Regions from separate parts of the Serratia plymuthica genome, predicted to be linked through region 3. Evidence: predicted binding sites of a transcription regulator. Region 3 holds the regulator's gene; each other region holds the start of a gene.
What was found. The regulator PurR, encoded in region 3, represses purine synthesis genes. The targets are predictions, from matches to a motif close to CANGCAAACGTTTGCNTG.

Region 1 (7,936 bases), 1.2 Mb from region 3:
TTCGCTCGCCGCTACTGGGGGAATCTCGGTTGATTTCTTTTCCTCGGGGTACTTAGATGTTTCAGTTCCCCCGGTTCGCCTCGTATGGCTATGTATTCACCATACGATAGTGTGTCGAAACACACTGGGTTTCCCCATTCGGGTATTGCCGGTTATAACGGTTCATATCACCTTACCGACACTTTTCGCAGATTAGCACGCCCTTCATCGCCTCTGACTGCCTAGGCATCCACCGTGTACGCTTAGTCACTTAACCTCACAACCCGAAGATGTTTCCATCGTTCGCATTGCTACATTTGAGAGACTCTATGACAGGTTAATCCTTATCCCAATACATCTACGGAGGGATAAGTTTCAGCTGTCATGTTTCAATTTTCAGCTTGTTCCAGATTGTTAAAGAGCAATATCTTAAACACGACTCGCAAGAGTCATCTTTAAGATGTTTTCGGTGATGACTCACCGGTGATAATGTCTTTCACTCATTATCGGATTGGCGTCCCCAAGGGGATTCGAACCCCTGTTACAGCCGTGAAAGGGCAGTGTCCTAGGCCTCTAGACGATGGGGACACGAAAATCCGATTAAACTGAACGTTTTAATCGGTTCGTATCAGCATGAGTCAGAGACTCATTACATCAACAGGTAGCGCTTTTGCTCATTACTTTTTCATCAGACAATCTGTGTGAGCACGCCACGCGAATCAATATCATTAGGTAAGGAGGTGATCCAACCGCAGGTTCCCCTACGGTTACCTTGTTACGACTTCACCCCAGTCATGAATCACAAAGTGGTAAGCGCCCTCCCGAAGGTTAAGCTACCTACTTCTTTTGCAACCCACTCCCATGGTGTGACGGGCGGTGTGTACAAGGCCCGGGAACGTATTCACCGTAGCATTCTGATCTACGATTACTAGCGATTCCGACTTCATGGAGTCGAGTTGCAGACTCCAATCCGGACTACGACGTACTTTATGAGGTCCGCTTGCTCTCGCGAGTTCGCTTCTCTTTGTATACGCCATTGTAGCACGTGTGTAGCCCTACTCGTAAGGGCCATGATGACTTGACGTCATCCCCACCTTCCTCCGGTTTATCACCGGCAGTCTCCTTTGAGTTCCCGACCGAATCGCTGGCAACAAAGGATAAGGGTTGCGCTCGTTGCGGGACTTAACCCAACATTTCACAACACGAGCTGACGACAGCCATGCAGCACCTGTCTCAGAGTTCCCGAAGGCACTAAGCTATCTCTAGCGAATTCTCTGGATGTCAAGAGTAGGTAAGGTTCTTCGCGTTGCATCGAATTAAACCACATGCTCCACCGCTTGTGCGGGCCCCCGTCAATTCATTTGAGTTTTAACCTTGCGGCCGTACTCCCCAGGCGGTCGATTTAACGCGTTAGCTCCGGAAGCCACGCCTCAAGGGCACAACCTCCAAATCGACATCGTTTACAGCGTGGACTACCAGGGTATCTAATCCTGTTTGCTCCCCACGCTTTCGCACCTGAGCGTCAGTCTTTGTCCAGGGGGCCGCCTTCGCCACCGGTATTCCTCCAGATCTCTACGCATTTCACCGCTACACCTGGAATTCTACCCCCCTCTACAAGACTCTAGCTTGCCAGTTTCAAATGCAGTTCCCACGTTAAGCGCGGGGATTTCACATCTGACTTAACAAACCGCCTGCGTGCGCTTTACGCCCAGTAATTCCGATTAACGCTTGCACCCTCCGTATTACCGCGGCTGCTGGCACGGAGTTAGCCGGTGCTTCTTCTGCGAGTAACGTCAATGCAATGTGCTATTAACACACTACCCTTCCTCCTCGCTGAAAGTGCTTTACAACCCTAAGGCCTTCTTCACACACGCGGCATGGCTGCATCAGGCTTGCGCCCATTGTGCAATATTCCCCACTGCTGCCTCCCGTAGGAGTCTGGACCGTGTCTCAGTTCCAGTGTGGCTGGTCATCCTCTCAGACCAGCTAGGGATCGTCGCCTAGGTGAGCCATTACCCCACCTACTAGCTAATCCCATCTGGGCACATCTGATGGCGTGAGGCCCGAAGGTCCCCCACTTTGGTCCGTAGACGTTATGCGGTATTAGCTACCGTTTCCAGTAGTTATCCCCCTCCATCAGGCAGTTTCCCAGACATTACTCACCCGTCCGCCGCTCGTCACCCAGAGAGCAAGCTCTCTTGTGCTACCGCTCGACTTGCATGTGTTAGGCCTGCCGCCAGCGTTCAATCTGAGCCATGATCAAACTCTTCAATTTAAAAGTTCGATTTGCTTCAACTCGTGAAGCGATGCTCAAAGGTTACTAAATGAATTTTACTTCAGTAGTCACTCTTCAAGACTTGATATTTTTTCGAACCCGAAGGTTCTGGATATCGTCTTGTGGAGTGCCCACACAGATTGTCTGATAAATTGTTAAAGAGCAGTGAGTTAGCCGCCGTAGCTTGCTATCTCGAGGTGGCGTATATTACGCTTTCCTCTTTCAGAGTCAACCCTAATTTTCAGGATTTTTTCTCTTCGAACCCCGGAGACTCTGTGAAGTTGTTCACATGTTCCGTGTCGATGGAGGCGCATTATAGGGAGCTCCTCGCAGGCCGCAACAGGTATTTTCGACAAAAACGATCGTTTGCTGCATTCCACAGCAAAACCCGTCCTTATACCCTGTTGTGCACAACTTTATCCACAGAACCCATTTGCGAGGAAAATTTACGAGCACCGCGCAAACGTTTTCGCTACAATTCCTCGCGACGAAACGCTCCCTCTTTTATAAGGTCGTTACCTGAATCTGTGCCCGATTGCTCCTCTATAGAGAGAAAATCCTTTCCTTATAGAGAGAAGCAGGTGGAAATTCACGTAACGCTCTTTATTGCGACTCCAAAGCCAAGGGATAAAACCATGCAACAACCTCGTCCAATCCGCCGGGCCCTGCTCAGCGTCTCCGACAAAGCCGGTATCGTTGAATTCGCCGAAGCGCTTTCCCAGCGTGGCGTCGAACTACTCTCCACCGGCGGCACCGCCCGTCTGCTGGCAGATGCCGGCCTGCCTGTTACCGAAGTTTCCGACTACACCGGTTTCCCGGAAATGATGGACGGACGAGTGAAGACCCTGCATCCCAAGGTACACGGCGGCATTCTGGGCCGTCGCGGTCAGGACGATGCGATCATGGGCCAGCACGACATCAAGCCGATCGACATGGTAGTCGTTAACCTTTATCCGTTCGCCCAGACAGTCGCGCGCCCGGACTGCTCGCTGGAAGACGCGGTCGAGAATATCGATATCGGCGGCCCGACCATGGTGCGCTCCGCGGCCAAGAACCATAAAGACGTCGCCATCGTGGTGAAGAGCAGCGACTACGCCGCCATCATTACCGAGATGGATAACAACGATGGCTCGCTGCAATACGCCACTCGTTTCGATCTGGCTATCAAAGCCTTCGAGCATACCGCCGCCTACGACAGCATGATCGCCAACTACTTCGGCGCACTGGTTCCAGCCTATCACGGCGATACTGAACAGCCTGCCGGCCGGTTCCCACGCACCCTGAACCTTAACTACATCAAGAAGCAGGATATGCGCTACGGTGAAAACAGCCACCAGCAAGCTGCCTTCTATATAGAAGAGAACGTTCAGGAAGCTTCTGTCGCTACCGCTGACCAGCTGCAGGGCAAAGCGCTCTCCTATAACAACATCGCCGATACCGACGCCGCGCTGGAATGCGTCAAAGAGTTCGCCGAGCCGGCCTGCGTGATCGTCAAGCACGCCAACCCATGCGGTGTGGCTATCGGCGACGATATCCTGGTGGCCTACGAGCGCGCCTACCAGACCGATCCGACCTCGGCTTTCGGCGGTATCATCGCCTTCAACCGTGAACTGGATGCCGCCACCGCGCAAGCCATCATTAGCCGCCAGTTCGTGGAAGTGATCATTGCACCGAGCATCAGCCAGGAAGCCCGCTCTCTGCTGGCCGCCAAGCAGAACGTTCGCGTTCTGGCCTGCGGTCAATGGCAACAACGCGTTGCCGCGCTGGACTTCAAACGCGTCAATGGCGGCCTGCTGGTGCAGGATCGCGATCTGGGTATGGTGAACGAAGGCGATCTGCGCGTGGTGTCCGAACGTCAGCCGAGCGCTCAGGAACTGCGTGATGCGCTGTTCTGCTGGAAAGTGGCCAAATTCGTGAAATCCAACGCCATCGTTTATGCGCGTGACAATATGACCATCGGCATAGGCGCTGGCCAGATGAGCCGCGTTTACTCCGCCAAAATCGCCGGGATCAAAGCGGCAGACGAAGGGCTTGAGGTGAAAGGTTCCGCCATGGCGTCCGACGCCTTCTTCCCGTTCCGTGACGGCATCGATGCGGCAGCGGCGGTTGGCATCACCTGCGTGATCCAGCCTGGCGGTTCGATCCGCGACGACGAAGTGATTGCCGCCGCCAACGAACACGGCATTGCGATGATCTTCACCGACATGCGCCACTTCCGCCATTAATCCCTTTTGCCGCGTGCGCTACGGCGCACGCTCTGCATGGAGTACCTGATGAACATTTTAATTATCGGCAACGGCGGGCGTGAACATGCGCTGGCATGGAAAGCCGCTCAGTCACCGCTGGCAGACAACGTTTACGTCGCACCGGGCAACGCCGGTACCGCGCTGGAACCAAACCTGACAAACGTAGCGATCTCCGCCACCGATATTCCGGCGCTGGTCGCCTTTGCACAGAGCCATGACATCGGTCTGACCATCGTTGGGCCGGAAGCGCCGCTGGTGATTGGCGTGGTTGACGCCTTCCAGGCCGCAGGCCTGAAAATCTTTGGCCCGACCCAGGCGGCCGCTCAACTGGAAGGCTCTAAAGCCTTTACCAAAGACTTCCTGGCGCGTCATAACATTCCGAGCGCCGAGTACCAGAACTTTACCGACGTTGAACCGGCGCTGGCTTATGTACGCAGTAAAGGTGCCCCTATCGTCATTAAAGCCGATGGTCTTGCCGCCGGTAAAGGCGTCATCGTCGCCATGACGCTGCAGGAAGCGGAAGACGCAGTGCAGGACATGCTGGCCGGCAACGCTTTTGGCGATGCGGGCCACCGTATCGTGGTGGAAGAATTCCTCGAGGGTGAGGAAGCCAGTTTTATCGTGATGGTCGACGGCGAGAACGTAGTGCCGATGGCCACCAGCCAGGATCACAAACGCGTTGGCGATGGCGATACCGGCCCTAACACCGGCGGTATGGGCGCCTATTCCCCGGCCCCGGTAGTCACTGATGAAATCCACCAGCGAGCAATGGACCAGGTCATTTGGCCGACGGTACGCGGCATGGCCGCGGAAGGGAATACCTACGTCGGTTTCCTGTATGCCGGGCTGATGATCTCTGCAGACGGTCAGCCGAAAGTGATTGAGTTCAACTGCCGCTTTGGCGATCCGGAAACTCAACCCATCATGCTGCGTCTGCGCTCCGATCTGGTTGAACTGTGTCTGGCCGGTGAGGAAGGCAAGTTGAATGAGAAAACGTCCGAGTGGGACGAGCGCCCTGCCTTGGGCGTGGTACTGGCGGCCGGCGGATACCCGGGCGACTACAGCAACGGTGACGTGATTCAGGGCCTACCGCAGCAGGAAAGCGCCGACGGCAAAGTGTTCCATGCCGGTACGCGCATGCAGGGCGATGACGTAGTCACTAACGGTGGGCGCGTGCTGTGCGCGACAGCGCTGGGTGCAACGGTAGCGGAAGCGCAACAACGCGCATACCAGTTGGCGAAAGGCATTCAGTGGCAGGGCAGTTTCTGTCGCAGCGATATTGGCTATCGTGCGATTGCCCGCGGCAAATGATCTGAACGTCGCACCACAGTCAAACGAGGGGTTCTGCATGCAGAACCCTTTTTTATAACGTCTCTTCTTTCGGTTCCCAGCGGCAAAAATCGTCGTTCGCCACCAGCAGCAGTTCACGCCCTTCCGGCGCGTCCAACCAGGCTATATTCACCGGCTGGTTGCTGTTGCGGGCACGCCGCGCGATCCAGGCCTCTGCATTCTTATCCAGCTTCGGCTTGATTGATTGCCCATCACAGGTTTGCACCACATCCTGCTGCCAACGCCCCTGCATCAGCGTCACCTTACCGGCGCGCAACGCATCGCTCAGTTCAAGGACCCGCCGTGCCTGGTATTGATACAGGGCGATCTCATCGCCGGTCAATTGCTCACGCCGCGTAGCCAGCTGGCGTTGCATAAAACTCACCGTGCCGTCATCGGCAAAGCGTAATTGAATAGAGTCTTGATCGCGATCGGCATCAGTGCGCTTAATCTGGCGCAGTTCACCGTTCTGGTATTCGTACAGGGTAGTGACCGTGCCTGGCCCGCGATAGGGGCTGTAGACACTCATCAGCACCTGAGGACGTTGCTGGTCGTCGTCTTTACGCCACAGACGCATAACGCCCTGATCGGCCACGTAGCCGCTGGCGGTAAAGGTGGGGGGATCAGAATGACTGCTGCAGGCGCTCAGGCCACCGGCAATGCCAATGGCCAGCAGCGCCTGTCGGACAAACAAAAGGGGCGCCATCGCCCCCCTGTTTAATCTTTTCACCAACACGCAGTATTACTTAACCGCGTCTTTCAGTGCTTTACCAGAAACGAACGCAGGCACGTTGGCAGCTGCGATTTTGATTTCTTTACCAGTCTGTGGGTTGCGGCCGGTGCGCTCGTTACGATGGTTCACTTTGAAAGTACCGAAACCAACCAATTGTACTGCATCACCTTCTTTCAGAGACTCAGTAATAGCAGCCAGGGTGGATTCCAGAGCCAGTTTAGCTTGTGCTTTGGAAAGGTCAGCCTTGTCCGCGATTACATCAATCAGTTGAGTCTTGTTCATAAGTTATCCTTACAGTGTGTTTATCGTTTGCAAAGCATCGAGTGCGACGGATATGCCGATTGACAGCACCCTCCTGCATACACGCACCGATAGCCACTTTTTTTACGCCCCCCAAATGTAGACCAGACAGGGTGCGGATGTGAAGCCTTAAGGCATGACAAATCAGGCGTTAAATCACGTTTTCTTGCCTTATTGCGTTAAATTTATCCCGATATTACTTACCGCAGCCTCGCGGAGGTCAGAACGCAACCCTTTGATCAGCTCTAAATCACGCTCTTCACAGTCAGCCAACAGGCGGAAAATCTCCCATTGAATGTCCCATTCTTCCTCTACCGCAGGCAAAACCTTCAACTCATCGTCGGTCATTTCTTTACCGGCCTGAGTCATTTCCAGCATCGCCACGGTGCGAATCGACGTTTCGCTAATGGCAATGGCGTGCTCCAGCGTCTCCCCGCTGAGCCGCGAATGGATCAGTTCCCCTAATGCGATACAGGCGTCAATCGCCGGGTAAACGCCGTAAAGATCGTAATCTTCTGCCGAGGGAATCGCCTCTTCCAACTTCTCCAGCTGGCTGTCAAAGTTGACCTTGGCATCCTTCACCACCAGGGTTTCCCACACCAAATCCAGAATGCGGCGGTAAATGGCCGGATCGCCGAACTCGGTCTGCAGGCAGAACATCTGGTAATTCGGATACATACGCTCGCACAAACTGGCCATAAAGGTCAAATGTTGCCAGCTTTCAAGCTTTTCCAGACGTAAATGAATCGGGTTACGTAGCATTATTCACTCTCTTACGCGTTATCTGCGCCGCAGTGTACCCGAAATCGGTCATTGCGGCACCTCTGGATGCTGTTGCAGCCAGCGCTGGAAGGCCGGCCGGCGCGAGGCGATGGCATCGGCCCAGCGCGTGGGTTCAGGTAAACGGTAGCCCGCCATGCAGCGCTGTACCCAGGCCAGTGCGCTGTCGGCGCTTACACGGTGGCCGGTGGCGATAAACAATGGGTTGCAGCGCACCTTGCTGCGCCACACCCAGCCAAGCTGTTCGCCTTTATCCTCCAGCGGCGCCAGCGCACCGGCGGCGACATCCAGAGG
Region 2 (7,936 bases), 770 kb from region 3:
CATTGCCAGCGCCGTTCCGTATCGTCATAGCTGAGCAACGTCAGTGTCTGCCGGTGATGATCGGCAATCAGCGCCCAGTCATAAATGCCGATTGCCATATCCGGCAGCGCGATATCCGCTTGCGCCCATTGCGGCAGCTTTTCCACTCTGCGCCCCAGATCGTAACCGAACAGCCCGAGAGCGCCCCCCTGAAACGGCAAGTTGGGATCTGCCGCGGGATGCCACTGCTGCTGTTCCAACGCTGCTTGCAGCAGGCTGAACGGATCTTCTTGCGACTGTCGGTAATCTTCACCGCGGCGAACCTCGGTGATTTGTCCTCGGGTGGTGAGCGTTGCGCAGGGATCCGCGACCAGGATATCGAAACGGTTATGCGAGTGCTCGGCAAACCCGGAGTGCAGCAACATCGCCCACGGCTGCTGAGCAAGGGGGGCGAAGTGCTCCAATAGGGCGGTACGGGTGTAAGGCAAAGACTTAAGATTCGGTGCGATTGCGCTCATGGGCCTCAATAAACCTGACTGACGGTAACGGCTGTTTCTGGCGGCTATTCTGCCATATTCGACCGACGGGCGCATGCCCTGGCGCAGAAAGCTAAAGCACACTTCACATAAACGGCGAATAAACAGTTTTGCAATGAAGCATTTTTTGCGCCATTGACTAGAATCTTATGTGTTAAAAAATAATAAATTCTGCCGAGGTTAAACCAGTTTGGCATTTGGCCTGCGGGTACTGATTGAACAACAAAGGGATGAGCTAGTTTTTTCTGGTTATTATTTCAGGTTGTCATCAAAAAGGGTGAGGGCAGATATGTTTTATTGTCAGCAGCATCACAAGCGGAGTTTCGATTCCTTGCATCCTCGTGGCGTTCGTTTTTCTTTGCGGGAAATGCAGGTTAAAGAAATTCACTTGAGGGCAAAACGTATTCATGAAGCTTGTTTGATTATTTAACCCCCCCCTTTTTTTAGAAAAAAGAATTATTTATTCGTTACTTTTTTGCGAAGAGTTGCCTATGCCCCTAATGTTGAGTGTCATTGTCCCGTTGTATAACGCGGGTGAACTGTTCGAGCCTTTTATGGCGTCGCTGCTGGCCCAGGATGAACAACGGCTGGAGGTGATCATCGTCAATGACGGCTCTACCGATGGCTCTGGCGCTACCGCCCACCGCTATGCGCGGCAGTACCCGCATATTACCGTGTTCGATCAGCCTAATTCCGGCGTTTCCTGCGCGCGCAACGCGGGCCTGGCTATCGCTCGGGGGAAATATGTGGCGTTTCCGGACGCGGATGATGTATTGGCACCTGAATTGTATTCAACGTTAGTGACGTTGGCCGAACAAGAACAATTAGATGTCATGCAGTGTAATGGGGAGCGTTATTTTGCTCACAGGGATGAATTGCAATCGATAATTCCTCAAAATCGACTGGGCGACACCGGCGTTATTAGCGGAGCACAGTGGCTGGAACGTGCGTTGAAAACAAGGAAGTTTATTCATGTAGTTTGGTTGGCGGTGTATCGTCTTGATTTTATTAAACAGCATCAGTTGTATTTCGAACCGGGTTTGCATCACCAGGATATTCCCTGGACCACCGAGGTGATGTTTAATGCGCAGCGGGTCAAGTACCTCAGCAAAGCCTTGTATCGGCAACGGGTGCACGATCAATCCATCAGCAACCGCCGTCGCACCGGCAAGGCGAACGTGGAATACCAGCGGCACTATATGAAAATAGTGGAAATGCTGGTGGCGCTTAACCAGCGTTATGCCAGAAAAATGGTCATTAGGCCGGCTTTTCACTGGCAGATTGCCCGCGAGGCGTTGGGTATTTGCCACAGTATTCGCCGGGAGCCTGAGCTGGCGGCGCAGTGCCAAATCACCGATGAGTTTTATCGGCGCGGCATCGATCGAACGATGGCGGCTAACGCGCGTGGTCTCAAGCAGTACTGGCACGTGACGTTGTGGTTACATCGGCTGAAGCAGTGGCAAGGCGGCGATCATTGCTCGCAGCCCGCTGCCGAATAACAGGCGTTGGGATCCGCCGGTTTAAGGCGTATAATCCCCCTCCATTTTGCCGGAGAGAAACACATGCTTGCAGGTATGCCGTCATTGAGTCACCAAGAGCAGCAGGAAGCTGCGGACCGTATCCATCTATTGATGGAACAAGGCATGAGCAGTGGTGAAGCCATCGCGCGCGTCGCGCAGGAAATCCGCGAAAAACACCAGGGCGACCAGGTTAGCGTTCTGTTTGATGATGAAGACGAAGACGACTATCAGGAAAGGCCGGACGAACAGGCTGACGACGAGTCGGAAGAAGACGAAAACTATTGATGTTGCAGGGGCCGGCAAGCCGGCCCCAACGTTTTATCCCTCAATCACTACCGCGGCGGCAGCCTGCTTGGCTAACGCCACCGCCTCTTCCACATTTTCCGCCGTTGCCAGCGCCACGCCCATCCTGCGTTGCCCGTTAATGTCCGGTTTGCCGAACAGACGCAGCTGATTGTGGCCGCTCAATGCGTGCTCCAAACCGCTGAAGCGCAGATCGCTGCTGATCATCTGCGGCAGGATCACCGCCGAGGCCGAAGGGCCGAATTGACGAATAGCGCCAATCGGCAGGCCAAGGAAGGCGCGAACGTGCAGGGCGAATTCGGACAGATCCTGCGAGATCAGCGTCACCATGCCGGTATCGTGCGGGCGCGGCGACACCTCGCTGAAGATCACCTCGTCGCCGCAGACGAACAATTCAACGCCGAACAGGCCGAACCCACCTAACGCCTGCACTACGTTTTGCGCAATCTCCTGCGCGCGATTCAATGCCAGCTCGCTCATCCGTTGCGGTTGCCACGATTCACGATAATCGCCGTCCTCCTGGCGGTGACCTATTGGCGCACAGAAATGGACACCGTCGATCGCACTGATGGTCAGCAGGGTAATTTCAAAATCAAACTTGACCAGGCCTTCGACAATCACTCGCCCACCGCCGGCGCGGCCGCCCTGTTGGGCATAATCCCAGGCGGTTTTCAGCTGCTCCGGGCTGCGGATCAGGCTCTGGCCCTTGCCGGAGGAGCTCATGACCGGCTTGATAATGCACGGATAGCCGATTTCGGCGACGGCCTGCCGGAAGTCTTCTTCACCGTCGGCAAAGCGGTAGCTGGAGGTCGGCAGGCTCAGGGTTTCAGCGGCCAGACGGCGGATACCTTCACGGTTCATGGTCAGGCGTGTCGCTTCGGCACAGGGCACCACGCGGTGTCCCTGTCTCTCCAACTCAACCAGCATGCTGGTGGCGATGGCTTCGATCTCCGGCACGATGTAATCGGGACGTTCCTGTTCAATCAGGGCTTTCAGCGCGTTGCCGTCCAGCATATTGATGACGTGGCTGCGGTGCGCCACATGCATGGCCGGGGCATCCGCATAGCGATCTACAGCAATCACTTCCAGTCCTAAACGCTGGCATTCGATGGCAACTTCTTTACCCAACTCGCCGGAGCCGAGCAGCATGACGCGGGTGGCGGACGGGCGCAGGGCGGTTCCAATAGTTAACATAGTCTCGTACCTGGATCTGTGGATTTAACGCGGTCTGATAATGGGTGTGCAGTATATACGAAAACGTTTGCGCATGCAGGTGGGCGAGATGGGGGGCGATGTTATTGCCCAAAAAGCCTGTGCGGCGGCTTTTTTTATGCGTGAAATCCGTAAACCCTGCTATCTCTGTTATCATCTGCGGCTGATTCGGCGCCAACCCGTGGGCGCGCCGCCATTCCATTTGCCATATAAGAGTTATCGCCGTGAGCACAGTATCTTTTTCTTCCCTGCCGTTGCCAGCCGAACAGTTGGCCAACCTCAATGAACTGGGGTACGCCGCAATGACGCCGGTGCAGGCCGCCGCATTGCCCGCCATCCTGAAAGGGCAGGACGTACGTGCCAAAGCAAAAACCGGTAGCGGTAAAACGGCGGCGTTCGGTATCGGCCTGCTGGACAAAATCAATGTTTCTCAGGTGGCGGCACAGGCGCTGATCTTGTGCCCGACACGCGAACTGGCTGACCAGGTAAGCAAAGAGTTGCGTCGGCTGGCGCGTTTCACCCAGAACATCAAAATCCTTACCCTGTGCGGTGGCCAACCAATGGGGCCACAGCTCGACTCGCTGGTGCATGCGCCGCATATCGTGGTGGGTACGCCGGGGCGTATTCAGGAGCATTTGCGCAAGAAAACGCTGGTGTTGGATGAATTGAAAGTGCTGGTGCTGGACGAAGCCGATCGCATGCTGGACATGGGCTTTGCCGACGACATCGACGACGTGATCAGTTACACCCCGCCGCAGCGCCAGACTCTGTTGTTCTCGGCGACCTATCCGAGCGGTATCGAGCGCATCAGCGCCCGCGTGCAGCGTGAGCCGTTGAATGTAGAAGTGGACGATGGCGACGATCACACCTCCATTGAACAACGCTTTTACGAAACCACCCGCGATCAGCGCCCGGCGGTGCTGGTGTCCGCCATTCGTCATTATCAGCCTTCGTCCTGTGTGGTGTTCTGCAACACCAAGCGCGATTGCCAGAGCGTCTATGAAGCGCTGGAAGCCCGTGGTATCAGCGTATCGGCTCTGCATGGCGATCTGGAACAGCGCGATCGCGATCAGGTGCTGGTGCGTTTTGCCAACCGCAGTTGCCGGGTGCTGGTCGCGACCGACGTTGCCGCGCGCGGGCTGGATATCAAAGAGCTGGAGCTGGTAGTCAACTATGAGCTGGCGTTTGATCCGGAAGTACACGTACACCGTATTGGTCGTACTGGCCGCGCGGGCCTGAACGGCCTGGCGATCAGCCTGTGTACGCCGCAGGAAATGGAGCGTGCGCATGCGGTTGAAGAGTACCAGCGCAAGGCGGTCAACTGGGCGCCGGTGTCTGAACTGAGCGGCGCTGCCAATACCACGCTGGAGGCCGAAATGGTCACTCTTTGCATCGACGGCGGGCGCAAAGCCAAAATTCGCCCTGGCGACATTCTCGGTGCCTTGACCGGCGATGCCGGGTTGACGGCCGCTGAAGTGGGCAAAATCGACATGTTCCCGGTACACGCCTATGTGGCGATCCGCAAGTCCAGCGCTCGCAAGGCGCTGCAACAGCTTCAGCAGGGCAAAATCAAAGGCAAGAACTGCAAGGTGCGGTTGTTGAAATAATCCGCGTCAGGGGTGCGCTTGCATCCCTGCGTAAAATCACCTTATACTGTATAAAAATACAGTATTCTAACCTTTGAGGAATGCACACATGGCCGTTGAAGTAAAATATGTGGTGGTGAGAAACGGTGAGGAAAAGATGACTTTCGCAACCAAGAAAGAAGCCGATGCTTACGACAAAATGCTGGATCTGGCGGACAGTCTCGGTGAATGGCTGCAGCAGGCGCCTCTGAACCTGGATGATGAGCAGCGTGAAGGGCTGAGCTTCTTCCTGGCGGAGCATAAAGACGTGCTGGGGCAGATTCTGCGTGGTGCCGCGCCGGCGGAAGCGCCGAAGCAACCGACCAAAGTGAAAACGGAAAAATCCGTCGCTACCTCAAAAGAGGGATCTGCGTCAGAAAAGCAGGCAGCATAATGACTTATGTTGCGGCAATGTGATGAAAAAGGATCTAGAATGACCCGTGGAATAACTTTCTTCAGTCGCTTTGAGCAAGACATTCTGGCCGGGCTCAAGACCATTACTCTCCGGGACGCCAGCGAATCCCACTTTCAGCCCGGTGAGGTATTGCGCGTTAGCCGTAATGAAGACGACGTGTTTTTCTGTTTTATTGAAGTGCTGTCAGTTACGCCGGTTCGCCTGGATACGCTCACCGAACAGCATGCCAAACAAGAAAATATGTCGCTCAGCGAGCTGAAGCAGGTGATCAAGGAAATCTATCCGGGGTTGGATGAGCTGTTTGTCATCAGCTTTGTAAAACGCTGATCCTTTGCCAGACCTGTTGTGAGCCAGGGGGCAAATACCCATGGATAGTGTCAATCACAACTGGAGGGCATATGAAAAGAACGGGACTGAGTTTGGCCGTAGCGCTGTTGGCCATGGCAGGTTTGACGACGGCGGTACAGGCACAGGAGCAACGCACGGCCAAGGTGGCGCAATGCATCGGCCTGCAACCGGCAGAGGTTGCCGCTCAGGTAAAACGCGATTATCTGCAGAACCGCATCACGCGCTGGGCATCGGATAAAAAGTTGCTGGGCACAGCCACCCCGATAGCCTGGATCAGCCCGGAAGCCATCACCGGCAAGGACGCGATCTGGCAAGTGCCGTTGACGGTAAGGGGCACCAAACAGGATAAAACCTATAACGTTACCCTCAACTGCAACACGGGTGAAATCGCCTACGGCGAACCGCAGTAACGCCACTGCTTTCAGGCTATCACCTGCCTGAAAATAATAAACCCGCCTTATCAGCGGGTTTTTTTGGTTTAGCGGTTTGCCTTAGTCCGTGAATGGAATAACCAGTTCACCGGGCTTCACTTCCAGCCCTTTTGCCAGTTTCTTCGCCAGCGCTTCGGTCTTGCTGTTATCCGGATTCAACACGTAGGCCGGTTTTTGATCGAAGTAGGATTTCAGCGACTGATTCAGGTAAGGAGTCAGCGCTTTCATCACCGTCTGCATTTTTTCCGGCTGCACGCTATAGTCGGTCAGCTCCATGTCCTTCAGGAATACCGCGCCTTGCTCACGATCATAGACCGGCTGCGCCTTCAGCGTCAGTTTCAGGTCTGCCGTCTGCGGGCCGAGGATTGAGCTGATATTCACCTTGGCATCGCCGGAAAGGGTGACCTTGCCCGGCTCGCTGCGACCAATCTGGCTTTTTAACTGAGTCAGTACAATATTGGCATCCAACAGCCCCGGCACGCCGATTTGCTTCTGATAATCGTTGTGCTTTTGCAGGTAATCATTCACTTCCTGTTCGCTGAGCGTGTATTGAGTGAGTTGATTACAACCGGCCAATACGCCGGCGAACAGCAGGGCGGCCGCGCCCATCAGAATCTTCTTCATTTGTGCCTCATAGCTACTGCCAACGAAATGCTGCAGATAATTGATTTGTCATTATAAACGGTCACCCCCTGCGAGAGAAATCGCTGACGGTGGCACGCAGAATGATAGTGCGCGTGAAAGAAGGCATCACCTATCGGATAACGCTGAAACTGCTCAGCGCCGCAGGCGCAACGCCAACAACAGCACGCCGCCCAAACAGGCCAACCCCCCTAACGCAGGAAACAGCGGAATGCCCCACAGCCGCAGCGAAGCGTGCATCAGGTAAGGCGCAAGCCCCAGCGCGAAGGCAGCGGTGACAATGGCGATGGCCAGCGTGACGGCGGCCCGTTCCAGCGCTTTGCTCAACTGATCGATATTCTTGACGTTGATGTCGGCACCGATTTGCCCGCGCTTCATACGGCGCATCAACAGTCGCAGGGTTTGCGGGAGTTCTTCACCGGCATCCAGCGCTTCTGCACCCAACGCCAGCATGCGCCGCTGCACCGCGTCGGGGGAGTAACGCTGCAACATCACCTGCTGCAGCATGGGTTTCAACGTGGCGATAATGTCAAAGTTGGGATCGAGCCGGTGCAGCACGCCGTCTGCAGTGATCAACGCCTTGAACAGCAACACCAGGTCCGGCGGCATCGCCAGTTGGTGCTCGCGCGCCATCACCAGCAGATCGGTCAGCGCCTTGCCTAACGTCAGGGTGGAGGAAGCCTGCTTATCGAGGAAGTTCTGCGCCGCCAGCTCCAGATCCAACAGATCCAGCGGATCGCTGTCCGACCAGGCAATCAGCGTATTGACGATGCCGTCGGATTCGCGTTCAGCGATGGCTTGCAACAGAAGCAACAGTTGGTTGCGACGCCGTTCGGAAAGCTGCCCCACCATGCCGAAATCGATAAAACCGACGCGGTTACCCGCTAACGCCATGACGTTGCCGGGATGGGGATCGGCGTGGTAA
Region 3 (7,936 bases):
ATGCGCTTACTCCATACCATGATCCGCGTCGGTGACCTGCAACGCTCCATCGACTTCTATACCAAGGTATTAGGCATGCGCCTGCTGCGCACCAGCGAGAACCCTGAATACAAATACTCGTTGGCATTTGTCGGTTATACCGATGAAAGCGAAGGCGCAGTGATTGAGCTGACCTATAACTGGGGCACCGATAGCTACGAGATGGGCACCGCGTTCGGCCATCTGGCACTGGGCGTCGACGATGTGGCCGCCACCTGCGACAGCATTCGTAACGCCGGCGGTAAAGTGAGCCGTGAAGCCGGCCCGGTCAAAGGCGGCACCACGATTATCGCCTTTGTCGAAGATCCGGACGGCTACAAGATCGAACTGATCGAGAACAAACATGCCGGTCAGGGTCTCGGCCACTGAGACCGATAAGGGGCGCTTTCGGCGCCCTTCTTGTTATGCCTGCGATAACCGCCTGCAACCGGGCGCAAAATTTGCCATAATGCGCGCTGTATTCGATGAAGATAAGAAACTGATGGCCGAAAAAAGTGATCTTAACGCCCTGAGTGGTCGTTTTCGTGGGTTTTATCCCGTAGTTATAGATATAGAAACCGCCGGATTTAATGCCAAAACCGACGCGCTGCTGGAGATTGCCGCCGTTACGTTAAAAATGGACGAAGAAGGCTGGTTGCAGCAGGATGAAACCCTGCACTTTCACGTTGAACCTTTTGAAGGCGCCAACCTGCAACCCGAAGCGCTGGCATTCAACGGTATCGATCCCCATAACCCGCTGCGTGGCGCAGTCAGTGAATACGACGCGCTGCACAGCATTTTTAAAGCGGTGCGTAAAGGCATCAAGGATCGCGGCTGTAACCGGGCGATTATCGTGGCGCACAACGCCAATTTTGATCACAGCTTTCTCATGGCCGCAGCGGAGCGCGCAAGTCTGAAGCGCAATCCTTTCCACCCGTTCGCCACCTTTGACACCGCAGCGCTGAGCGGGCTGGTGTTGGGGCAAACCGTGTTGGCCAAAGCCTGTATTGCCGCCAATATTCCGTTCGACAGCACTCAGGCGCATTCGGCCCTGTACGACACCGAACAAACGGCTCAACTGTTCTGCGAACTGGTTAACCGCTGGAAACGCCTTGGCGGATGGCCACTGGCCATCGGTGATACTGACACTACCCTATAGCTTTCAAGTTGCAGCCAGGCGCCCACCCCAGGCGCTTGCTTCAGTAAGTCATTGGGGGGAACTAGTGCAGGTAACAACGCTGCAGCTTGAAAGATGACGGGTATAAACTACAAATAAATCGGGCGGCCCAGTAGCACTGGCACCGCCCGATGTCTTCTGGCAATAAACCCGAGCCGTTATGGCTGCTGGTCTTCTTGCTCTTTATACTTCTCTGCAGTTTCTTTGATCAACTGCTGCAGTTCGCCGCGCTGATACATCTCCATGATGATATCGCAGCCGCCTACCAGCTCACCGTCTACCCACAACTGCGGGAAAGTCGGCCAGTTGGCGTATTTCGGCAACTCGGAACGGATATCCGGGTTCTGCAGAATATCAACGTAGGCAAAGCGTTCGCCACAGGCAGACAGCGCCTGCACCGCTTGCGCAGAGAAACCGCAGTTTGGCAATTTCGGTGAACCTTTCATGTACAGCAGAATAGGGTTCTCACCGATCTGCTGTTGAATTTTTTCAATCGTCGTCATTTATCGCTTCCTCAAGCCACATCTCATGGCTACAACATGCATCACACTGGCTATTGTAGCGGCTGGAACAGTCGCAAGAAAACGCCATCTTTTGCAAGGGCATTTCCCCGTTGCCAATCGCGTCTCACCGGCCAGGCCATTCCGGTTAAAACATACGCTCAGAATAACATTTTTAATCCGACCATTTCACTAATATATTTTTCCGCCGCACAGCCCCATTTAATAATTCCCGCAGCGGCAAAAGGCGATTTTTTATACATCAATGGATTGATTTTTCAGCAAAAAAATTGTCGTTAACGTTTTCTCACAATATGGATTATCATTTATGAGTTCTTCGCTGTTTTATATGGCGAAATTGGGGAATACTGTCATTCTTTCGATATCTGTTCCGGGGCCAAGGTTGGTAACGTCGACATGCGTTTAATTCTTACGCTTTTTGTGCTGTTGTTTACACAGCTATTCTTAAATCTGGCGCACGCTGCGCCACAGGCGCGTGTTGCCGCCGAGCAGCGCAAAAGCCACGTTAATGAAGCTCGTCCGGATGACCGCAAGAAAAAGAAAGCGGCAAAGGCCAGCAAAAAAGTGAAAGTCACTGCTACGCCAAAAACTGCCAAGGTTTCCAAAGCCAAAACAGAAAAAACCGCTAAAAAGATCGTTAGCGCCAAATCGAAACACTCAACCCAGAAAATAGCCAAAATCAAAGTAACCCCACCGAAAAAGGGCTACAAAAAAGGCTATGGCCGCCATCGGGAAGCCGGTATGGCCACCGCCAAACTGGTGCGTGACGATAAGCCATTGAAACTCAGCCCGGCGCACAAAAAGCGCTATCAGCACGCCAAGCAAACCGCCATGGCCAAGCTGATGGATCAAATGGGCAAACCTTATCGCTGGGGCGGCACCTCGCCAAGAACCGGTTTCGACTGCAGCGGCCTGATTTATTACGCCTATAAAGACGTCGTGAAAATCAAGATGCCGCGTACCGCCAACGAAATGTATCACCTGCGCGATGCGGCGCCGATCAAGAAAAACGAACTGGAAAGCGGTGACCTGGTGTTCTTCCGCATCAACAACCGCGGCATGGCCGATCATGTCGGCGTCTATCTGGGCAACGGCAAATTCATTCAGTCACCGCGTACCGGCGAGGAAATCCGTATCAGCCAGTTGGACAACGACTACTGGCAAAACCACTATATCGGCGCACGCCGTGTAGTAACGCCGAAAACCATTCGATAATATCCTCCGCGGCTGGCGCTCTCCCGCCGGCCGCCCTCCTCGCAAGCGACGCCTTCTGTGCTTTCACCGCGCTCTGAGAACAGTTTTGCGAACCCGCAGGTGAAATTTCCGGGCATTGGTGTGGCTGGAGGCTTGCAAGAAGACGTAATGGCAGGAAAACGCGAACAGGCGCAGCGAGCTGCGCCTGTGTTACAACCGGGGATCAGTTCAACGCCGCAGTGAAGCTAAAAGCAATAATAACGGCCAGCGCGCACACAGTCGTGAACAGTGACATTTTCAGATCGGTATCCATTACAACTCCTTTTCAGACGGGATTTCCCAAGGGTAAAAGGCACACAATTAATGCGTCAACCCATTTTCCCACAGTTAGACAATAAAATCTTGTTATCATTTCCCGGTTTATAATACTGATTACCTCTTCCACTTTGGCTCAATATGGGACAAAATTCGCAGTTCACAACTGCGTACCGGCAAAAATGCCCCTCCTGACCAAGCGCTGACGACTTCAACACACTAAAAACTCAGCTTCGTTTATTTGGAAGAAGGATCTACGCAGGCAAACGATTAACATCACACTTACATGCTGCAACATGTGAGTTCAGGAGTCATTCTTTACATGGCAACGATTAAAGATGTGGCCAAACGCGCTGGCGTTTCCACCACCACCGTTTCGCACGTCATCAATAAGACTCGTTTCGTCGCCGAAGAGACCAAAGCGGCCGTTGGGGCCGCGATCAAAGAGCTGCACTATTCTCCCAGCGCCGTGGCGCGCAGCCTGAAGGTCAATCACACCAAATCTATTGGCCTGCTGGCCACCTCCAGCGAAGCGCCCTATTTCGCCGAAGTGATCGAGGCGGTGGAAAACAGCTGCTACAGCAAAGGCTATACGCTGATCCTGTGTAATTCGCACAATAACCTGGACAAGCAACGCGCTTATCTGGCGATGCTGGCGCAAAAACGCGTCGACGGCCTGCTGGTGATGTGCTCTGAATACCCGGATCAATTGCTGGGGATGCTGGAAGATTACCGTAATATCCCCATGGTGGTCATGGACTGGGGCGCCGCACGCGGTGATTTTACCGATACCATCATCGATAACGCCTTCGAAGGCGGTTATCTGGCCGGCCGCTATCTGATCGAGCGTGGTCACCGCGATATTGGCGCCATTCCGGGCCAGTTGGCGCGCAATACCGGCGGCGGCCGCCATCAGGGCTTTTTGAAAGCCATGGAAGAAGCCAATATCGAGGTGCGCGACGAGTGGATTGTTCAGGGCGACTTCGAACCGGAATCCGGCTACAAGGCCATGCATCAGATATTGTCGCAGAAACAACGCCCGACGGCGGTATTCTGCGGCGGCGACATCATGGCGATGGGCGCTATCTGCGCCGCCGATGAACTGGGGCTGCGAGTACCGCAGGACATTTCAGTCATCGGCTACGATAACGTGCGCAACGCGCGCTATTTCACCCCGGCGCTGACGACGATCCACCAGCCCAAAGAGCGTTTGGGTGAGATGGCGTTCACCATGCTGCTGGATCGCATCATCAGCAAGCGTGAAGAGTCGCAGGTCATTGAAGTGCATCCGAAGCTGGTTGAACGCCGCTCGGTCGCCGACGGCCCCTTTATCGATTACCGCCGCTAGTCGCCAGCGCCGGGAACCAAGGCGGTTTCCGGCGCCACTTCGCTCAGCCATTCCTGGTTCAAGGTTTCACTGTCCCCCAGGTAGTCCAGTAACCAGGCCATCGCCGGCGATGGGGTATTCTGCTGCCAGGTCAGGCAGCATGGGCTGGCGGGAAACGGCTGTTGCAGTTGCAGCGCCACCAACTCGCCGCGTTGTACCAACGGCAGCACCTGATGCGCCGGCATCATGCCGACACACAAGCCAGCGCACAAGCAATCCACCGCCGATGCCCAATCCGGCACCACCAACCGCCGCTGGTTGTCCAGCGTCCAGGTGACCCGTTTGGGCAGATTGCGCGAGGTATCCTCCAGACACAGGGAAGGAAAAGGCCGGAGCTGATCGTCGTTCAGCAGGCCCTCCAACGCCGCCAATGGATGCTGCGGGCTGGCGACACACAACCAGCGCATATCGCCCATGTCACGAAAGGCAAAACCGCCGCCGACAGGCACCGCTCGCGTAGCGCCGATCGCCATATCGGCGCGGCCGTCCACCAACGCATCCCAGACGCCGTTAAACACTTCCGGTTGGATCAGCAGCTCAACATCGGGGAAATGGCGGTAAAAATCCAACACCAGCTGTCGGCTGCGCTGCGGCTTGACGATGATATCCACCGCAATTTTTAATTGGCCGCGCCAACCATTGGCCACCTGCTGGCACTGCCTGCGCGTGTCGAGCATTTTTTTGATGACACCGCGCGCCTCCTGAATAAATAACAGGCCGGCCGGCGTCAGTTCTACATCACGATGACGCCGTTCAAATAACGGCACCGCCAACCATTGTTCCAGTTGCCGAACGGTATAGCTCACCGCCGAAGGCACCCGGTGCAGTTCCTGCGCCGCCGCGCTGAAGCTGCCGGTGCGGGCGACCGCGTCCACGACATCAAGAGAATATTCAGACCACATGGTTTGCCTTCAATTTTTTTAACAGCACTTCGCAAATATTACCGTTTCACAAGCAGAGATCCAGCCGGATACACTTGCCGGCGCTAAAAACCTGCGACAATAAAATATTAATGAGAAATACCATGCGAAATTCCTTTGGTTTTATGTTCTATCTTGCCGGCCTGAGCATGCTGGGTTACCTGGCCACCGACATGTATCTGCCCGCCTTTGGCGCCATGCAGCTGGATCTGCAAATTTCCGCCGGTGCAATCAGCGCCAGCCTGAGCATTTTCCTGGCCGGTTTTGCCTTTGCTCAACTGCTCTGGGGGCCGCTCTCCGATAATTTGGGCCGTAAACCCGTGCTGCTGATTGGCCTGGCGCTGTTTGCCCTGGGCTGCCTCGGCATGCTGTGGGTACAGAATGCCGTCCAGTTGTGGTCATTGCGCTTTATTCAGGCGATCGGCGTGTGCTCAGCCGCCGTCACCTGGCAAGCGTTGGTCATTGACCGCTACCGTGAAGGCAAGGCCAATCGCGTATTCGCCACCATTATGCCGCTGGTGGCACTTTCGCCAGCGCTGGCGCCGCTGGTCGGCGCCTGGCTGCTGAACCACATGGGATGGCGGGCAATTTTCGCCGTTCTGCTGGGTATCACCGTCATTTTGCTGCTGCCTACGCTGTTACTGAAGGAAAGCGCCAAAAGCGCGCCATTGGCCACTCGGAAAAACACCCTGAGCTTCTTCCAACTGCTGAAATCGCCGGTATTCAGCGGTAACGTCACCATCTTTGCCGCCTGCTCTGCCGGCTTTTTTGCCTGGCTCACCGGCTCGCCGTTTATTCTTGGCGATATGGGTTACAGCCCCAATGACATTGGCCTGAGCTATGTCCCGCAGACGCTGGCATTCTTATTGGGCGGTTACGGTTGCCGTACGGCGTTAAATCGCATCAATGGCAACACCCTGCTGCCGTGGCTGCTGGTAGGTTATGGCATCAGCATGGTGGCGTTATATCTGGTAGCAACAATGACCGAGCCTACGCTGACCACATTATTGATTCCATTCTGTCTAATGGCGCTGGTCAACGGAGCCTGCTACCCGATCGTAGTGGCGAATGCGTTGATGCCCTTCCCGGAAGGCACCGGCAAAGCCGCAGCCCTGCAAAATACATTGCAGTTGGGTTTATGCTTTGTCGCCAGCCTATTGGTTTCGGCCTTTATTGCCCAACCGCTGTTGGCGACGGTAACGGTAATGGTTTCAACGGTGGTATTGGCCGCGTTGGGGTATATGTTGCAACGGGGAAAAGTGATTGATGATGCACAGGCGACGCGCCAGGAACATGCTAACCCTGCGTCATAATTACCAGAATTAATAATCACTTAAAGAATATTTTTGCCGAGTGCGATTTACGGTTGAGTCAGCGCCTCGGCAAGCCTATACTCAAAAACGACCTTTTAAAATAACACTTTTGTAGTCTTATTATCACAAGTAGCTGTTGTGTACGCGTAAGGCGTCACACTTTTTTAAGGATTTGTTTATCCTGTGCCTATTGCGCTGGAGTCTTCTTAAAATTTTCCTCTGTTCATAGTCGGATATCAGACGCCACGGTGACTTTTCACCGCAGGTAAACGTATGCGCCCGCAGAAATTGTCTAAGCTATTTTCTGGCGGGTCATAAGTCAGAAGAAGGTGATGGAGAAGCTATGAGTTCATCGTGTATAGAAGATGTGAGCATTCAAGACAACCCATGGTACCGTATCGCTCATGAAATGCTCAGCATGGCCGGTATTGAAATAAACGGCTCACGCCCTTTCGATATTCAGGTTAAAAACCCTAATTTTTTTAAACGCGTGCTGCAGGAAGGTTCTCTCGGTCTGGGCGAAAGTTATATGGACGGCTGGTGGGAATGCGAACGGCTGGATATTTTCTTTCAACGCGTAGTCAGCGCCGGCCTTGAAAAGAAACTCCCGCATCATTTGAAAGACACTCTGCGTATTGCCGCCGCGCGATTAACCAATTTGCAATCGAAGAAACGCGCCTGGATTGTCGGTAAAGAACATTACGATCTGGGAAACGATCTTTTTACGCTGATGCTCGATCCCTATATGCAATATTCCTGCGCCTATTGGAAAGAGGCAACCACGCTCGAAGAAGCGCAGGAAGCCAAGCTGCGAATGATTTGCGAGAAACTGCAGTTGCAGCCGGGCATGAAATTATTGGATATCGGCTGTGGTTGGGGCGGCCTTTCCGCCTTTGCGGCGAAAAACTACGGCGTTTCCGTCGTGGGCGTCACCATCTCCGCAGAACAGCAAAAGCTGGCGCAGGAACGCTGCGCCGGACTGGACGTTGAAATCCTGCTACAGGACTATCGCGATCTGTACCAGCAGTTTGATCGCATTGTCTCCGTCGGCATGTTTGAGCACGTCGGCCCCAAAAATTATCGCACCTACT
Region 4 (7,936 bases), 2.7 Mb from region 3:
GATGGGCTTTTTGATCTGCGCCAGCATCTGGGCGGTGGTGTGCATGCTGCACGCCGGGGCGGGGAGCTGGGTTCAGTTGGCGATCCTGCGCTTCTTCATGGGCGGGGCGGAAGCGGCGGCCACGCCGGGCAACGCCAAGGCGATTTCCGACTGGTTCCCGAAAAAGGAACGGCCGGTTGCTGCCGGCTGGGCGGGCGTCGGTTTTTCTATCGGCGCCATGCTGGCCCCGCCAATCATCGTCATTGCCCACGTCTCTTTTGGCTGGCAGGGTGCCTTCTTGTTCTCCGGCGCGTTGGCGTTGGTCTGGGTGGTACTGTGGTGGCTGTTCTACCACGAGCCGTCAAAACACCCCAATCTGAGCCAAAAAGAGTTGGATCTGATCCGCGAAGATAACGAGCCGGTATTGCCGAGGCTGCCGTTTTTAAAATCATTGGCAATCTTGTGTAAAAACAAAAAGTTCTACGGCATCGCCATTCCGGCCTTTCTCGCCGAACCGGCCTGGGCGGTGTTCAGCTTCTGGGTGCCGCTGTACCTGGCTACCGAACGCGGCATGGATTTAAAGCACATCGCCATGTTTGCCTGGCTGCCGTTTTTGGCGGCGGATATCGGCAGCGTCGCCAGCGGTTATCTCACCACCCTGTACCGCAAATGGTTCGGCTGCAGCCGCGTCAACTCGGTGGTCGCCAGCTCGGTCACCGGCGCCTTCATGATGGTTTCGCTGGCGTTTGTCGCGGTGACCAAAGATCCCTATGTGGCGATCGCGTTGATCTCGATCGGCGGTTTCGGCCACCAGGTGATCTCCTGCATGCTCAGCGCGCTGGTGGTGGAGTCGTTCGATAAAAACCAGATGGCGACGGTCAACGGCATGCGCGGCTCCAGTGCCTGGATCGCCAGTTTCCTGTTTACGCTGCTGATCGGTGCGGTTTCCGACACCGTCGGCTTCAACCCGCTGTTTATCGCCATGGGCTTCTTCGATCTGATCGGCGCCCTGTTCCTGATTGCCTTGATCGCCGAGCGCGGCGGTAAAAAAACACTGAATAGTTAAGTTGGATGCCTATGAAAACGTTAAAAAAATGGACGCTGGCAGGCGAGTATGCCGACCGCGTTGAATTGCTGGTCGACGAGCGCCACCTGTTCTGCCTGTACGTGCTGGAAGACAACCTGTTCCGCGTGCTGATCAAACGCAACGGCGAGCTGGCGCTGGACCGCACCTGGAGCATTGCGCCGCAGGCCGACGTGCCCTGGGAAGGGCGCGATCGCCTGAGCGTCGCCGGTTTTAGCCTGCCGGGTTATCAACTGCAACAGCATGAGGATCGATTGGTGGTGACCGGCGCCGCGCTGCGCGTTACCGTGCACCAGCCGCTGTGGCTGGAGTGGGAACACCGCAATGCCGCCGGTGAATGGCGGCCGCTGGCGGCCGACCGGCCAACCAGCGCCTACCTGCTCAATCCGCAGGGTGACGGCGTGGCGCACTACCAGCGCCGCTTTGCCGGCGAACGCTATTATGGCCTGGGCGAGAAGGCCGGCGATCTGGAGCGCAGCGGCCGCCGCTTCGAAATGCGCAATCTGGATGCGATGGGCTACAACGCCGCCAGCACCGATCCGCTGTACAAGCATGTGCCCTTCACCATCACCCGCGGTGCAGAGGCCAGTTTTGGGCTGTTTTACGACAACCTGAGCAGCTGCTGGCTGGATTTGGGCAACGAGATCGACAATTACCATTTGGCCTACCGCCGTTATCAGGCCGAGGCGGGGGATCTCGATTATTACCTGTTCCTGGGGCCGCAGGTGCTGGACGTGACCAAAGCCTTTGTGCGCCTCACCGGCAAGACCCACTTCGGGCCGAAATGGAGCCTCGGGTACAGCGGTTCGACCATGCATTACACCGACGCGCCGGACGCCCAGCAGCAGTTGCAACAGTTCATCGCATTGTGCAAGCAGCACGATATTCCTTGCGACTCGTTCCAGCTGTCTTCGGGTTACACCTCGATCGGCAACAAGCGCTACGTGTTCAACTGGAATTACGACAAGGTGCCGCAGCCGAAGTTGCTGAGCCAGGCGTTCCACGCCGCCGGGCTGAAGCTGGCGGCCAACATCAAACCCTGCCTGTTGCAGGATCATCCGCAGTACCGGCAGGCGGCGGAGCAGGGGCTGTTTATCCGCGATTCGGAAAGCGACCAGCCGGAGCGCTCCAGCTTTTGGGACGACGAAGGTTCGCACCTCGATTTCACCAACCCGGCGACGGTGCGTTGGTGGCAGCAGGGCGTCACTCAGCAACTGCTGGAGATGGGCATAGATTCGACCTGGAACGACAACAACGAATACGAAGTGTGGGACGCAGAAGCGCGCTGCCAGGGTTTTGGCCGGCCGATCGCCATCAAGCATATCCGCCCGGTAATGCCGTTGCTGATGATGCGCGCTTCGATGGAAGCCCAGCAGCGCTTCGCGCCCGACCTGCGGCCGTACCTGATCTCCCGTTCCGGCTGTGCCGGCATGCAGCGCTACGTGCAGACCTGGAGCGGCGACAACCGCACCAACTGGCAAACCCTGCGCTACAACATCCGCATGGGGTTGGGCATGAGCCTGTCCGGGTTGTATAACCTGGGGCACGACGTCGGCGGTTTTTCCGGCGACAAACCGGACGCCGAACTGCTGGTGCGCTGGGTGCAAAACGGCGTGATGCACCCGCGTTTCACCATTCACTCCTGGAACGACGACGCGACGGTTAACGAGCCGTGGATGTATCCGGCCGCCACGCCGGCCGTCCGCGAGGCGATCAACCTGCGCTATCGCCTGATGCCCTATTTCTACACCCTGCTGTGGCAGGCCAGCGCCGACGACGAGCCGATGTTGCGCCCGACCTTCCTCGATCACGAGCATGATGAACGCACGCTGAACGAAACCGATGATTTTATGATCGGCCGCGATTTGCTGGTGGCCAGCGTGGTGGAGCAGGGGCAGCGTGCGCGTTCGGTCTATCTGCCGGATAACGGCGAAGGCTGGTACTGCTTCCACAGCGGCCAGTGGTTCAGCGGTGGCCAGACGGTGGTGCTGGATGCACCGCTGGAGCGTCTGCCGCTGTTGGTGCGCGCCGGGGCGGCGTTGCCGCTGTCATCTCGCCTGGCGCACGTCGACGTTGCCGCCGACGATCGGCGCGAGTTGCAACTGTACCCGTTTAAAGGCTGTGGCAGCGCTTCTGGGCTGTTGTTCGAAGACGACGGGGAAAGTTATGGCTGGCAGCAGGGCAACGCGCTGTGGCTGCGCTGGGAGATGCACAGCGATAATCGGCGCGTCATGCTGAACGTCACCACCGAAGGGCAGTTCAAACCGGCCTGGCGGACGCTGACGGTCAGCCTGCCTGCCGGAGAAACGCGGGAACTGTGGATCAACGGTGAGCCGGGCGAGAGTTTTACGTTGGAATAGGGCGTTTATGGGGCCGCGCGCTTCTTGCGCGGCTTCTTGGCGACGATGACGGTTTTCACTTCGCTTTCCACCCAGCCATCCTGCAGGCGGGTTTTCAGCAGTTCGCCGACCTGCGCCTGTTTGGTGGTTTTCAGCAATTCGCCGCGCGGGGTTTGCGTCACGCTGTAGCCGCGCGCCAGCGTCGCCAGCGGGCTGACCGCTTCGAGCTGGCTGCAGGCCACCCCGAAACGCTGGCGGTAAGCGTTGAGCCGGCGCTCCAGCGCCTGCTGCAAACGGTATTCCTGTTGCTGCACGCGTTGCTGGTAGCGGTGAATGCGCGCCTGCGGCTGCACCTGCGCCAAACGCTGTTGCACCCGATCGCTGCGGCGTGAAGACAGGCGCAGCTGATTTTGCATGCCGTCTTCCAACCGGCGTTGCAGCTTGAACAACAGCGTTTGCTGGCGCGCCAGGCGCAGATGCGGATGCTGCTGTTGCAAACGGTGGTTGATGCGGGTGAACTGCTGCTGACGCTGGGCCAGATAGTAATCCATCGCCATTTCCATCCGCTGCTGCTGGGATTGCAACTGACGCAGCAGCTCCAGCTGATTGCGGCTGACCAGTTCGGCGGCGGCGGAAGGGGTTGGCGCCCGCAGATCCGCGACAAAGTCGGCAATGGTGACGTCGGTTTCATGGCCGACGGCGCTGACGATCGGAATGCGGCTGGCGAATATCGCCCGCGCTACGCGTTCGTCGTTAAAACTCCACAGGTCTTCCAGCGAGCCGCCGCCACGGCCGACGATCAGCACGTCGCATTCGTCGCGGCGGTTGGCCGTTTCGATGGCGCGTACGATCTGCAATGGCGCTTCCGCGCCCTGCACCGAGGTCGGGTAGATAACGATGGGCAGCGAAGGATCGCGCCGTTGCAGCACCTGCAACACATCGTGCAGCGCCGCGCCGCTGGCGGAGGTGATCACCCCGACGCGTTTGGCCGGGCTGGGCAGCGGTTGCTTGAACTGTTGGTCGAACAGGCCTTCGGCGCTCAGGCGCTGTTTCAGTTGATCGAATTGCTGTTGCAGCAGGCCGTCGCCGGCGGGTTGCATGCTTTCGGCAATCAGCTGATAGTCGCCGCGCGGTTCATACAGCGTGATGCTGGCGCGAACCAACACTTGCTGGCCGTTTTGCGGGCGGAAGGTGGTGCGGCGGTTGCTGTTGCGGAACATCGCACAACGCACCTGCGCGCGGTCGTCTTTCAGCGTGAAATACCAGTGGCCGGAAGCGGGTTGAGAGAAGTTGGAGATCTCGGCGGAGAGCCAAATCTGGCCCATTTCCATTTCCAGCAGCTGTCGAACCGTCTGATTCAGGCGGCTTACGGTAAAAATAGACGGCGAGACAGGTAGCGACATGTGACCCAGATCAAATTCCAAAACAACCACTTAATTGGTCGATACTACAGGGCTGAAAAAGGTAATCAAGAGTTTTTGTGAGAAAGTGCTGGAGGCAACCGATTACGCTCTGTATAATGCCGCGGCAATATTTTATCTTTTTCACAGCCCACTCTGGTGAGATATTGCCCATGCTACGTATCGCGAAAGAAGCACTAACGTTTGACGACGTTCTCCTGGTTCCAGCTCACTCTACGGTTCTGCCTAATACCGCTGAGCTCGGCACCCAATTGACCAAAACTATCCACCTGAATATCCCTATGCTGTCCGCAGCCATGGATACCGTAACCGAAGCTGGCCTGGCCATTGCGCTGGCGCAGGAAGGCGGCCTGGGCTTCATTCACAAAAACATGTCTATCGAGCGTCAGGCTGAAGAAGTCCGCCGCGTGAAAAAACATGAAAGCGGCGTAGTGACCGACCCGCAATCCGTAACCCCCTCCACCACGCTGAAAGAAGTGAAAGAACTGACCGCGCGTAACGGCTTTGCCGGCTACCCGGTAGTGACCGAAGAGAACGAACTGGTCGGTATCATCACCGGCCGTGACGTGCGCTTCGTGACCGATCTGAACCAGCCTGTTACCGCCGTGATGACGCCGAAAGAGCGCCTGGTCACGGTGAAAGAGGGTGAAGCGCGTGAAGTCGTGCTGCAAAGAATGCATGAAAAACGCGTTGAGAAAGCGCTGGTGGTGGACGACAACTTCCATCTGCTGGGCATGATCACCGTAAAAGACTTCCAGAAGGCGGAGCGCAAGCCAAACGCCTGTAAGGACGAGCATGGCCGCCTGCGCGTTGGCGCTGCGGTTGGCGCCGGTGCCGGCAACGAAGAGCGCGTTGACGCGTTGGTCGCTGCAGGCGTTGACGTACTCCTGATCGACTCCTCCCACGGCCATTCCGAAGGCGTATTGCAGCGCATTCGCGAAACCCGCGCCAAATACCCGGATCTGCAGATCGTTGGCGGCAACGTCGCCACGGCCTCCGGCGCCAAAGCGCTGGCAGACGCCGGCGTGAGCGCGGTGAAAGTGGGTATCGGCCCTGGCTCCATCTGTACCACCCGCATCGTGACCGGCGTGGGCGTACCGCAGATCACCGCTATCGCCGACGCGGTTGAAGCGCTGGAAGGCACCGGCATTCCGGTTATCGCCGACGGCGGCATCCGCTTCTCCGGCGACATCGCCAAAGCCATCGCGGCCGGCGCATCTTGCGTGATGGTCGGCTCCATGCTGGCGGGCACCGAAGAATCGCCGGGCGAAATCGAGCTGTACCAGGGCCGTTCGTTCAAGTCCTACCGTGGTATGGGCTCGCTGGGCGCCATGTCCAAAGGCTCTTCCGACCGTTACTTCCAGACCGATAACGCCGCCGACAAACTGGTGCCGGAAGGTATCGAAGGCCGCGTGGCTTACAAAGGCATGCTGAAAGCGATCGTGCACCAGCAAATGGGCGGTCTGCGCTCTTGCATGGGCCTGACCGGTTGCGCCACCATCGACGAGCTGCGCACCAAGGCTGAATTTGTGCGCATCAGCGGCGCCGGCATTCAGGAAAGCCACGTGCATGACGTGACCATCACCAAAGAGTCACCGAACTACCGCATGGGTTAATGCTTGACCCTCTCCTGCGGGAGAGGCCGGGGTGGGGGGCTTGGCTCCTCGCCCCGAAACCTTATTTTTCGCTCTTTTTCTCTGTTGCTGGAATTCGCCTCACATGACAAATAATATCCATAAGCATCGCATCCTTATTCTGGATTTTGGTTCGCAATACACCCAACTGGTAGCACGCCGCGTGCGCGAAATCGGCGTTTACTGTGAGCTGTGGGCCTGGGACGTTAGCGAAGAGCAAATCCGCGAATTCAATCCAAGCGGCATCATCCTTTCCGGCGGCCCGGAGAGCACCACCGAACATAACAGCCCGCGTGCGCCAGAGTACGTGTTCACCGCAGGTGTACCGGTACTGGGCGTATGCTACGGCATGCAGACCATGGCGATGCAGCTGGGCGGCCATGTGCAGGGTTCCAACGAGCGCGAGTTCGGCTATGCGCAGGTGGAAGTGACCACCGACAGCGCGCTGGTTCGCGGCATCGAAGACGCCCTCAGTTCTGCCGGCAAACCGCTGCTGGACGTGTGGATGAGCCACGGCGACAAAGTGACCGCCATTCCTTCGGACTTCGTGACCGTCGCCAGCACCGATACCTGCCCGTTCGCCATTATGGCCAACGAAGAAAAACGCTTCTACGGCGTGCAGTTCCACCCGGAAGTGACCCACACCCGTCAGGGCCAGCGCATGCTGGAGCGTTTCGTGCTGGATATCTGCCAGTGTGAAGCCCTGTGGACGCCTGCGACCATCATTGAAGATGCGGTTGAGCGTATCCGCGAGCAAGTGGGCGAAGATCACGTGATCCTCGGCCTGTCCGGCGGCGTGGATTCTTCCGTTACCGCCATGCTGCTGCACCGCGCCATCGGCAAACGCCTGACCTGCGTGTTCGTCGACAACGGCCTGCTGCGCCTGAACGAAGCCGACCAGGTGCTGGAAATGTTCGGCGACCACTTCGGCCTGAACATCGTGCACGTCGCGGCGGAAAACCGCTTCCTGAGCGCGCTGGCCGGCGTTGACGAACCTGAAGCCAAGCGCAAGATCATCGGCCGCGTCTTCGTTGAAGTGTTCGACGAAGAAGCCTGCAAGCAAGACGCAGTGAAATGGCTGGCGCAAGGCACCATCTATCCGGACGTGATCGAATCCGCCGCTTCCGCCACCGGCAAAGCGCACGTGATCAAGTCGCACCACAACGTGGGCGGCCTGCCGAAAGAGATGAAGCTGGGCCTGGTCGAGCCGCTGAAAGAGCTGTTCAAAGACGAAGTGCGCAAAATCGGTCTGGAGTTGGGCCTGCCGTACGACATGCTCTACCGCCACCCGTTCCCGGGGCCAGGTCTGGGCGTGCGCGTGCTGGGCGAAGTGAAGAAAGAGTACTGCGACTTGCTGCGCCGTGCCGACGCCATCTTCATCGAAGAGCTGCATAAAGCCGACCTGTACAACAAGGTCAGCCAGGCGTTCACCGTATTCCTGCCGGTGCGTTCGGTCGGCGTGATGGGCGACGGCCGTAA

Region 1: a site for PurR is predicted at 2,711-2,728, ahead of purH (bifunctional phosphoribosylaminoimidazolecarboxamide formyltransferase/IMP cyclohydrolase). Genes of this name have one in related genera too.
Region 2: a site for PurR is predicted at 3,589-3,606, ahead of purT (formate-dependent phosphoribosylglycinamide formyltransferase). Genes of this name have one in related genera too.
Region 4: a site for PurR is predicted at 4,897-4,914, ahead of guaB (IMP dehydrogenase). Genes of this name have one in related genera too.

What each region holds. Positions count from the first base shown of each region.
Region 1 covers NZ_CP068771.1:3,208,017-3,215,952, forward strand. Annotated here, with positions in the region: rRNA gene JK621_RS14980 (23S ribosomal RNA) at 1-256, opposite strand, end outside; tRNA gene JK621_RS14985 (tRNA-Glu) at 492-567, opposite strand; rRNA gene JK621_RS14990 (16S ribosomal RNA) at 713-2,254, opposite strand; gene purH (bifunctional phosphoribosylaminoimidazolecarboxamide formyltransferase/IMP cyclohydrolase) at 2,890-4,479, shown strand; gene purD (phosphoribosylamine--glycine ligase) at 4,528-5,811, shown strand; gene JK621_RS15005 (DUF1481 domain-containing protein) at 5,864-6,535, opposite strand; gene hupA (nucleoid-associated protein HU-alpha) at 6,572-6,844, opposite strand; gene JK621_RS15015 (YjaG family protein) at 7,034-7,624, opposite strand; gene nfi (deoxyribonuclease V) at 7,673-7,936, opposite strand, start outside.
Region 2 covers NZ_CP068771.1:2,790,661-2,798,596, reverse strand. Annotated here, with positions in the region: gene pabB (aminodeoxychorismate synthase component 1) at 1-497, opposite strand, end outside; gene JK621_RS12980 (hypothetical protein) at 706-945, shown strand; gene JK621_RS12975 (glycosyltransferase) at 1,007-2,014, shown strand; gene JK621_RS12970 (YoaH family protein) at 2,078-2,320, shown strand; gene purT (formate-dependent phosphoribosylglycinamide formyltransferase) at 2,354-3,532, opposite strand; gene dbpA (ATP-dependent RNA helicase DbpA) at 3,775-5,157, shown strand; gene JK621_RS12955 (YebG family protein) at 5,246-5,569, shown strand; gene yqfB (N(4)-acetylcytidine aminohydrolase) at 5,609-5,917, shown strand; gene yebF (protein YebF) at 5,989-6,348, shown strand; gene JK621_RS12940 (lipoprotein) at 6,430-6,993, opposite strand; gene JK621_RS12935 (ABC1 kinase family protein) at 7,147-7,936, opposite strand, start outside.
Region 3 covers NZ_CP068771.1:2,020,705-2,028,640, reverse strand. Annotated here, with positions in the region: gene gloA (lactoylglutathione lyase) at 1-408, shown strand; gene rnt (ribonuclease T) at 488-1,177, shown strand; gene JK621_RS09680 (Grx4 family monothiol glutaredoxin) at 1,354-1,698, opposite strand; gene JK621_RS09675 (C40 family peptidase) at 2,113-2,931, shown strand; gene JK621_RS09670 (YnhF family membrane protein) at 3,134-3,223, opposite strand; gene purR (HTH-type transcriptional repressor PurR) at 3,548-4,573, shown strand; gene punR (DNA-binding transcriptional activator PunR) at 4,570-5,514, opposite strand; gene punC (purine nucleoside transporter PunC) at 5,637-6,845, shown strand; gene cfa (cyclopropane fatty acyl phospholipid synthase) at 7,189-7,936, shown strand, end outside.
Region 4 covers NZ_CP068771.1:4,756,740-4,764,675, forward strand. Annotated here, with positions in the region: gene JK621_RS22170 (MFS transporter) at 1-1,045, shown strand, start outside; gene JK621_RS22175 (glycoside hydrolase family 31 protein) at 1,057-3,423, shown strand; gene xseA (exodeoxyribonuclease VII large subunit) at 3,429-4,805, opposite strand; gene guaB (IMP dehydrogenase) at 4,976-6,439, shown strand; gene guaA (glutamine-hydrolyzing GMP synthase) at 6,543-7,936, shown strand, end outside.